One region of the Pseudomonas sp. RSB 5.4 genome, then DNA from elsewhere that is predicted to be linked to it. Evidence: predicted binding sites of a transcription regulator. Region 1 holds the regulator's gene; the other holds the start of a gene.
The links. Region 1 encodes sigma-54, which starts transcription at its own class of promoters, with help from an activator protein. Its sites were predicted from a motif close to ANTGGCATNNANNTTGCTNT; they were not measured.
Positions count from the first base shown of each region.

Region 2: glnA (glutamate--ammonia ligase) is a predicted target of sigma-54. The motif match lies at 1,908-1,927, and genes of this name have one in related genera.

Region 1 covers NZ_CP146986.1:5,610,276-5,615,051, reverse strand. The annotation lists gene lptC (LPS export ABC transporter periplasmic protein LptC) at 1-458, shown strand, start outside; gene lptA (lipopolysaccharide transport periplasmic protein LptA) at 445-993, shown strand; gene lptB (LPS export ABC transporter ATP-binding protein) at 993-1,718, shown strand; gene V9L13_RS25185 (RNA polymerase factor sigma-54) at 1,905-3,398, shown strand; gene raiA (ribosome-associated translation inhibitor RaiA) at 3,472-3,780, shown strand; gene ptsN (PTS IIA-like nitrogen regulatory protein PtsN) at 3,793-4,257, shown strand; gene rapZ (RNase adapter RapZ) at 4,260-4,776, shown strand, end outside.
Region 2 covers NZ_CP146986.1:4,963,675-4,968,450, reverse strand. The annotation lists gene typA (translational GTPase TypA) at 1-99, opposite strand, end outside; gene thiI (tRNA uracil 4-sulfurtransferase ThiI) at 239-1,693, opposite strand; gene glnA (glutamate--ammonia ligase) at 2,023-3,429, shown strand; gene V9L13_RS22500 (DUF4124 domain-containing protein) at 3,716-4,228, shown strand; gene V9L13_RS22495 (DUF4124 domain-containing protein) at 4,225-4,776, shown strand, end outside.

The sequences.
Region 1 (4,776 bases):
AGGCCGAAGACACTGCCATCGACTGGTACGCCACCAATACCCACACCTTTCAGTACCTCCCGGACGGCAAGCTGCAATACGAGATGACGTCGGACAAGGCCGAGCATCTGAAAGCGACGGATGTGACGCTTGTCACCAAACCCGACCTGAACATGTTCCGCGGCACCGAGTTTCCGTGGCACGTGACCAGCGAGCGCGGTGAAGTGAATTCAGGCGGCACCGAGGTCGAACTGATCGATTCCGTACGCGTCAAGCGTACTGACGAAAAGAACCGCGACACCTTGATCACCAGCACACGCATGACAGTGTTCCCGCAGCAGCAATATGCGCAGACCGCGCAACCCGTTAGAATCGACGGCGCTGGGGGTGTATCGACTGGCGTGGGAATGAAGGCGTATTTGAAGGAAAGCAGGATACACCTGCTATCTAACGTAAGAGGACAGTATGAGGCTCGTTAAAACCCTCCCTATTTTGCTCAGTCTGGGCGCAGCACTGGGAAGCGTGAGCGCCTGGGCTCTGCCGAACGATCAAGAGCAGCCCATTCGCATTCAGGCCGACGATGCCCAGATGGACGACAAGAATGGCGTTGCCACCTATAAAGGTGACGTGATCATTACCCAGGGCTCGATGAAGGTGACCGGTAATACCGTGACCCTGACTCGCACCCCGACCGGTGATATCGACGTGGTGACCTCAGTCGGCAACCTCGCCTACTTCGAACAGCTGCAGACTGCCGGCGACAAAAAACCTGTGCAGGGCTGGGGCGTGACCATCCAGTATCACGCGCAGCAGAATCGCGTCGTGCTGATCGACAAGGCCAAGGTTGTCGACAAGGACAACAACACCACTCAGGGCGAAAAAATCGTCTATGACACGGTGAAAAAACTGGCCAGCGCCGGCCGCGCTACCGGCAGTAAGGTCACCGAGGCGCGTCCGCGCATCGACATGGTGATCCAGCCGAAGCCGAAAAACGACGAGAAAAAGGCCCAGTAATGGCAACTCTGAAAGCTCAACACCTGGCCAAGGCCTATAAAAGCCGCCAGGTTGTGCGCGACGTCAGCCTGTCGATCGACAGTGGCCAGATCGTTGGCCTGCTCGGCCCGAACGGCGCCGGCAAGACGACCTGCTTCTATATGATCGTCGGCCTGGTGCAGGCCGATCAGGGCCGCGTGTTGATCGATGATCTGGACGTCAGCCATCAGCCGATGCACGGCCGCGCCAAGGCCGGTATCGGCTATCTGCCGCAAGAAGCGTCGATCTTCCGCAAACTGTCGGTGGCCGATAACATCATGGCCATCCTCGAAACCCGCGCGGAACTCGACAAGGCCGGTCGTCGCAAGGAACTGGAAAGCCTGCTGCAGGAATTCCACATCAGCCACATCCGCGACAACCTCGGCATGAGCCTGTCCGGTGGTGAACGCCGCCGGGTGGAAATCGCCCGCGCACTGGCGACCGCACCGAAATTCATCCTGCTCGACGAACCGTTCGCCGGTGTTGACCCGATCTCGGTCGGCGACATCAAGCAGATCATCCACCACCTCAAGGCCAAGGGCATCGGTGTTCTGATCACCGACCACAACGTGCGTGAGACCCTGGATATCTGCGAAACCGCCTACATCGTCAACGACGGTCAACTGATCGCCGAAGGCGATGCTGCGACCATCCTTGCCAACGATCTGGTGAAGGAAGTGTATCTGGGCCACGAGTTCCGCCTGTAAGCACCAAGGCACTTGACCAGCCTCCGGGTGCTGTATCGATGAAGCAGGCTTTTATACGCTTTTATTGTTACAGCGCTCTAGGCAAACACGACAGTTTCAGGCATATAATTTGCTTAAGTTTGGCGCTTCGGCGCCCTGTAGTGGATGGCGCATGCGCGCCGGCGAATAAGGTGTTAAGCCCCTGCCATGAAACCATCGCTAGTCTTGAGAATGGGCCAGCAGCTGACGATGACACCGCAGCTGCAACAGGCCATCCGCCTGCTCCAATTGTCGACCCTGGACCTGCAACAGGAAATCCAGGAGGCCCTGGAATCCAATCCGATGCTCGAACGCCAGGAAGAAGGCGACGACTTCGACAACTCCGATCCTTTGGCCGACAACGCCGAACAAAAGCCCAACACCGACATTCAGGAACCGTCATACCAGGAAACCGCCCCGACGGTGGACAACCTGGAGGAAGGTGAATGGAACGAGCGCATTCCCAACGAGCTGCCGGTCGACACTGCCTGGGAAGATGTCTACCAGACCAGCGCCAGCAGCCTGCCCAGCGGCGATGACGACGAGTGGGACTTCACCACCCGCACCTCTGCCGGGGAAAGCCTGCAGAGCCATTTGCTCTGGCAATTGAACCTGGCGCCGATGTCCGACACCGACCGCCTGATCGCCGTGACCCTGATCGATTGCATCAACAATCAGGGCTACCTCGACGAAACCCTCGAAGAAATTCTCGACGCCTTTGATCCGGAACTCGACATCGAGCTGGACGAGATCGAAGCCGTCCTGCACCGCATCCAGCAGTTCGAACCCGCCGGCATCGGCGCCCGCAACCTCGGCGAATGCCTGTTGCTGCAACTGCGCCAGCTCCCGGCCAAGACTCCGTGGCTGAACGAAGCCAAGCGTCTGGTCAGCGATTACATCGATCTGCTCGGCAGCCGCGACTACAGCCAGCTGATGCGGCGTATGAAGCTCAAGGAAGATGAGCTGCGTCAGGTCATCGAACTGGTGCAGAGCCTGAATCCGCGCCCGGGCTCGCAGATCGAATCGACTGAAGCCGAGTACGTGGTGCCGGACGTCATTGTGCGCAAGGACAACGAACGCTGGCTGGTCGAGCTGAATCAGGAGTCGGTGCCCCGTCTGCGGGTCAACGCACAGTACGCCGGTTTTGTCCGTCGCGCCGATACCAGCGCCGATAACACCTTCATGCGCAATCAGTTGCAGGAAGCGCGCTGGTTCATCAAGAGCCTGCAAAGCCGCAACGAAACCCTGATGAAAGTGGCGACCCAGATCGTCGAGCATCAGCGCGGTTTCCTGGAGTACGGCGACGAAGCCATGAAGCCGTTGGTCCTGCACGACATCGCCGAGGCGGTTGGTATGCACGAATCGACGATTTCCCGCGTCACTACCCAGAAATTCATGCATACCCCACGGGGCATTTATGAACTGAAATACTTTTTCTCCAGCCACGTCAGCACCTCCGAAGGCGGCGAATGCTCGTCCACGGCGATTCGCGCGATCATCAAGAAACTGGTTGCGGCGGAAAATCAGAAAAAGCCGTTGAGTGACAGCAAGATCGCTGGTTTACTGGAGGCACAAGGCATTCAGGTGGCTCGCCGCACCGTCGCCAAGTACCGCGAATCCCTCGGGATCGCGCCTTCGAGCGAACGCAAGCGGTTGATGTAAGCCACGTTACAGCGTTCCAGTGGCAGGCTCTTCGGCCTGCCGCTTTATGCACTGGCAACGAAGGAGAAGCTGTATGCAAGTCAACATCAGTGGACACCAACTGGAAGTGACCCAACCTCTGCGTTCCTATATCGAGGAAAAACTCCAACGACTGGAGCGCCATTTCGACAAGATCACCAACGTGCAGGTCACGATGTGCGTCGAAAAGCTGAAGCAGAAAATCGAAGCCACCTTGCATATTCCCGGCAGCGAAGTGGTCGCCAACGCAGAAGATACCGACATGTACGCTGCGATCGACGCACTGACCGACAAGCTGGATCGCCAACTCAAAAAGCATAAGGAAAAGACCCAGAGCCTCCTCCAGGGCGCGACAGGTCGTTAACACCCCCAACCCATGATCCGACTTGAAAGTATCCTGACCCCCGGCCGTTCCCTGGTGAACGTGCCGGGCGGCAGTAAAAAGAAAGCCCTCGAACAGATTGCCAACCTGATCGCCCGCGAAGTGCCGGGTCTGGAGATGCAAGATGTCTTCGAGGCGCTGATCGCCCGTGAGAAACTTGGCTCCACCGGTTTCGGCAACGGCATCGCCATTCCCCACTGTCGCCTCAAAGGCTGTGAAGCGCCTGTCAGCGCTTTGATGCACCTTGATGCGCCTATCGATTTCGATGCCATCGACGGTGCGCCGGTTGACCTGCTGTTTGTCCTGCTGGTCCCGGAAGCTGCCACCGATGCCCACCTGGAATTACTGCGCCAGATCGCCAGCATGCTCGATCGCAAGGAAGTGCGCGAAAAACTGCGCAGCGCACCGAGCAACGAAGCCTTGTATCAGGTCGTCCTGAGCGAGCAAAACGGGCATTAATCATGCGCTTGATCATCGTCAGCGGCCGCTCCGGCTCGGGTAAAAGCACTGCCCTGGATGTCCTTGAGGACAACGGCTACTACTGCATCGACAACCTGCCGGCCGGTCTGCTGCCGGAACTGGCCGAACGCGCGCTGATCCACACCGAACTGGCCCAGCCGCTGGTGGCGGTGTCGATTGATGCGCGCAACCTGCCAAGCCACCTGTCGCGTTTCCCCGAGTTGCTGGAAGAAGTCCGCGCCCGGCACATCCAGTGCGATGTGCTGTATCTGGATGCCGACGAAGAAACCCTGCTCAAGCGCTTTTCGGAAACCCGCCGTCGTCACCCGCTGAGCACGGCCAACCGCTCGCTGGCCGAAGCGATCAACGACGAGACTGCCCTGCTCGGGCCGATTGCCGACCTGGCCGACCTCAAGGTCAACACCACCAATCTGAACCTGTACCAGTTGCGCGACACCATCAAGCTACGCCTGCTGAACCAGCCGGAGCCGGGCACGGCCTTCCTGGTCGAGTCGTTCG
Region 2 (4,776 bases), 650 kb from region 1:
CTCCAGGGTGCCGGATTGACGCAGGAGTTTGTCTACCAGGGTGGTCTTACCATGGTCAACGTGGGCAATGATGGCGATGTTACGTAGATTTTCGATCACTTGTGTATCTCGATCAGAGGATTCGGTTTGCTGACAAGTCTTGGCAGCGATTAACAGTAGTGTCCGGCATGGCCGTTACAGCTTGACGGCGGTGTCGGGGGGCCGGTGACGCAGGCCACAGGCAAACAGCCCCGGGCACTTAGCTCGGTCGATAAACGCGCACATTGGCATGCCCCTCACTGAGCAAATGGTGAGCATGCAGGCGACTCATCACGCCTTTGTCGCAATACAGCAGGTACTGGCGAGTCGGATCCAGCTCCTTGAAACGAGCGTTCACTGCGTAGAACGGCATCGTCTGTACTTCTATGCCGGCAAGTTCCAGCGGGTCATCCTCGGCCGCATCCGGGTGACGGATGTCGATGACGATCTGACCGGCCAGCGCCTCGCCGACTTCTTCGATTTGCAAATCCTGGCCCAATTCGTCGATCACCCGATCGATCGACACCAGTTTGGCGTTTTCGAGCGCACGCTCGAGAACCGCCATGTCGAATTCTTTCTCTTCGTGCTCAACACGGTGGCGCTTGGCGGCGGTCTTCGGATTGACCGAGATGACCCCGCAGTACTCCGGCATGTGCCGGGCGAAATCGGCGGTGCCGATCTCGTTGGCCGTGTCGATGATGTCCTGCTTGTGCGCGACGATCAGTGGGCGCAGGACCAGCTTGTCGGTCACACAGTCGATCACCGACAGGTTCGGCAGCGTCTGGCTCGATACCTGGGAAATCGCTTCGCCGGTGACCAGCGCATCGATGTGCAGCCGATCGGCGATGGCCGACGATGCGCGCAACATCATACGCTTCAATACGACGCCCATATGACTGTTATCGACTTTGCCGAGAATTTCGCCCAACACTTCTTCGAACGGAACACTGACAAATAGCACGCGTTGCGAGCTGCCGTACTTCTTCCAGATGAAATGCGCGACTTCCATCACGCCCAATTCGTGGGCACGCCCGCCCAGATTGAAGAAGCAGAAATGCGCCATCAGGCCGCGGCGCATGATCTGGTACGCGGCAACCGTCGAGTCAAAGCCGCCGGACATCAATACCAGCGTCTGCTCCAGGGCGCCGAGCGGATATCCGCCGATGCCGTTGTGCTGGCTGTGAATGACAAACAACCGTTGGTCGCGAACTTCGATGCGAACTTCGATTTGCGGGTCTTTGAGGTCGATTCCGGCCGCACCGCACTCACGACGCAGCTTGCTGCCGACGTATTTTTCAACGTCCATCGAGCTGAACGGATGCTTGCCTGCACGCTTGCAGCGCACCGAGAAAATCTTCCCGGCCAGCACATCGCCGTAGTGCTGTTTGCACTTCTCGGTGATGTCGTCGAAGTCGCCCAGCGGGTACTCGTCGATCTGCAGAAAGTGCGCGACACCCGGAGTGCAAGTCAGGCGCTCGCCCATCTCTTTCAAGGCTTTGGGGTCGGTAACGCGGGTTTCCAGCTCGAGATTGTCCCACACACCGTTCACCACCACGGCCGGGTCCAGATCGCGGAGCACGGCGCGGATGTTCTTGGCCAGCTGGCGGATGAAACGCATCCGGACAGGGCGGCTTTTGATGGTGATCTCGGGGAAGACTTTTACGATTAGTTTCATGAAAACAGCGCGCGCAGGGCCAGCCGAAAAAGGGGGGCGCGGATTATAGCGGAAATTGCTCAAGGTTTAACCAGTTAATATGCAGAAGGTTTCACTTGCACCAAAACGGGTCATTTTTGATTTAGGACGCTACATTAAAGGGCGAGATTTTCGCCTTTATGGCGCTTTCGTCCTGTGAAAGCGTGAATTTGGGGCAAAAAACCCATGCTGGGGCACTGGCATGCAATTTGCTCCCTTGTGAGGCAGGTTGCCTTGGCAGAGTATCTGCGCCGGCATCACCCATATTAAGGGCATCCACTACCAAGCCCTAAGCCACCCCGGAGGACACTATGTCGAAGTCGGTTCAACTCATCAAAGATCATGACGTCAAGTGGATTGATCTGCGCTTCACGGACACCAAAGGCACTCAGCACCACGTGACCATGCCGGCTCGCGATGCGCTGGAAGACGACTTCTTCGAAGTCGGCAAGATGTTCGACGGTTCCTCCATCGCTGGCTGGAAAGGCATCGAAGCCTCCGACATGATCCTGCTGCCGGACGACGACACTGCCGTTCTGGACCCGTTCACCGAAGACGCAACCCTTATCCTGGTTTGCGACATCATCGAACCTTCGACCATGCAAGGTTACGATCGCGACCCGCGCGCCATCGCTCACCGCGCCGAGGAATACCTGAAGACCACCGGTATCGGTGACACCGTCTTCGCCGGTCCAGAGCCAGAATTCTTCATCTTCGACGAAGTGAAGTTCAAGTCGGACATCTCCGGTTCGATGTTCAAGATCTACTCCGAACAAGGCTCGTGGATGTCCGACCAGGACATCGAAGGCGGCAACAAAGGCCACCGTCCTGGTATCAAAGGCGGCTACTTCCCGGTTCCGCCGTTCGACCACGACCACGAAATCCGTACTGCCATGTGCAACGCACTGGAAGAGATGGGCCAGACCGTTGAAGTTCACCACCACGAAGTGGCGACTGCCGGTCAGAACGAAATCGGTGTCAAGTTCAACACCCTGGTGAAGAAAGCTGACGAAGTTCAGACGCTGAAATACGTTGTGCACAACGTTGCCGACGCCTACGGCCGCACCGCGACCTTCATGCCGAAGCCACTGTACGGCGACAACGGCTCGGGCATGCACGTGCACATGTCCATCGCCAAAGACGGCAAGAACACCTTCGCAGGTGAAGGCTATGCCGGCCTGTCCGAAACCGCCCTGTACTTCATCGGCGGTATCATCAAACACGGTAAGGCCCTGAACGGCTTCACCAACCCGGCCACCAACTCCTACAAGCGTCTGGTGCCAGGTTTCGAAGCGCCGGTGATGCTGGCCTACTCGGCTCGCAACCGTTCCGCCTCGATCCGTATTCCTTACGTCAACAGCCCACGCGGCCGTCGTATCGAAGCCCGTTTCCCGGATCCGGCTGCCAACCCGTACCTGGCTTTCGCAGCACTGCTGATGGCCGGCCTGGACGGCATCCAGAACAAGATCCACCCAGGCGACGCCGCTGACAAAAACCTGTACGACCTGCCGCCTGAAGAGGCGAAAGAGATCCCACAAGTTTGCGGCAGCCTGAAAGAAGCCCTGGAAGAGCTGGACAAGGGCCGTGCGTTCCTGACCAAGGGCGGCGTGTTCTCCGACGACTTCATCGACGCTTACATCGCGCTGAAATCCGAAGAAGAAATCAAGGTCCGCACCTTCGTACACCCACTGGAATATGAGCTGTACTACAGCTGCTGATCCGGTAGCGCCGTGCTACGCGGCGTGACAAAAAGAGGCCTCCTTCGGGAGGCCTTTTTTATTGCGCGGATTTCGTTGGCGCCCGCACGACCCTGTGGGAGCGGGCTTGCTCGCGAAGGCGTCGTGTCAGCCACCATCATCTTCAATGACCGACCGCATTCGCGAGCAAGCCCGCTCCCACGGGGGCATTGCAGCGTCTGAATGATTTGCGGATATGTCCAGGGTTGGGCCAACCGCCACACCTGGCCTATGCTCCACCCCATCGTTTTCATTGCCGGTCGATTTCATGGGTCGCACCTTTCTCTACCTCCTGCTACTGATCGCCCTGCCCGCCGCCGCGCAGATCTACAAGTACACCGATGCCAATGGCAACACGGTCTACAGCGATCATGCGCCGGACGGTGTAAAGGCGCTGCCGGTAGCGCTGCCACCACTCAACAGCGTCGAACCGCAGGCACCGAGCCCCCTGGCGCCCGCCAGCACGGACACGCGCCCAGCGGCGCGCAGTGCTTATGAGGTGCTGGAACTGACCGGCCTGCCCAGCGAAGAAGCCCTGCGCGCCAACAACGGCACCTTCACCGTCAACGTGCTGATCAAGCCGCGCCTGCAGCCGCCACACCAGCTAAGGCTGGTATTGGACGACGCGCCCTACGGCCAGCCGAGCAACGTGCCGATCCTGCAACTGGTGAATGTCGATCGCGGCGAGCATCGTCTCGCGGTGCAGGTGATCGACGGTGAAGCGATCATCCAGCAGAGCCCGGCGGTGGTGTTCACCGTGCAGCGGGTGCATAAGCCGTGAGGATTTTCTGGCTGATCCTGTGCCTGTGCGCCCTGCCCGTGCACGCCGAGGTCTTCACCTATGTCGACGCGCACGGCAATCGCGTCTACACAGACCAGCCGCGCGGCAACGCCAAGCGCGTACCTATCGCGACCAGTAATCGCATGTCGGCCAACCCCACGGCTGCAGCACCGATCAGCGCTGCAAAAAAGGTCGCGGAACAACCCTTGTTCCACTACGACATGCTGCGCATCCTGATTCCCGAGCCGGACGCGACCATTCGCAGTAGCGCGGGCGAAGTGATCGTCAGCGTCACCAGCGAACCCGGTTTGCAACAGGGCCATCGCTATCGCCTGCTGCTCGACGGCCAGGCCACTGGCGAGGCGGGCCTGAGTCCGGTATTCCCATTGAGTAACGTCGACCGTGGCAGCCACAACCTGTCGGTGGAAATCCTCGATGTCGAGGGTCGCATCGTCGAGCGCACCGCCAACCAGCCGTTCCACATGCTGCGCATCTCGCTGGCGCAGAAACGCCAGGTCAAACCCTGCGTCAGCGAGGACTACGGCGTG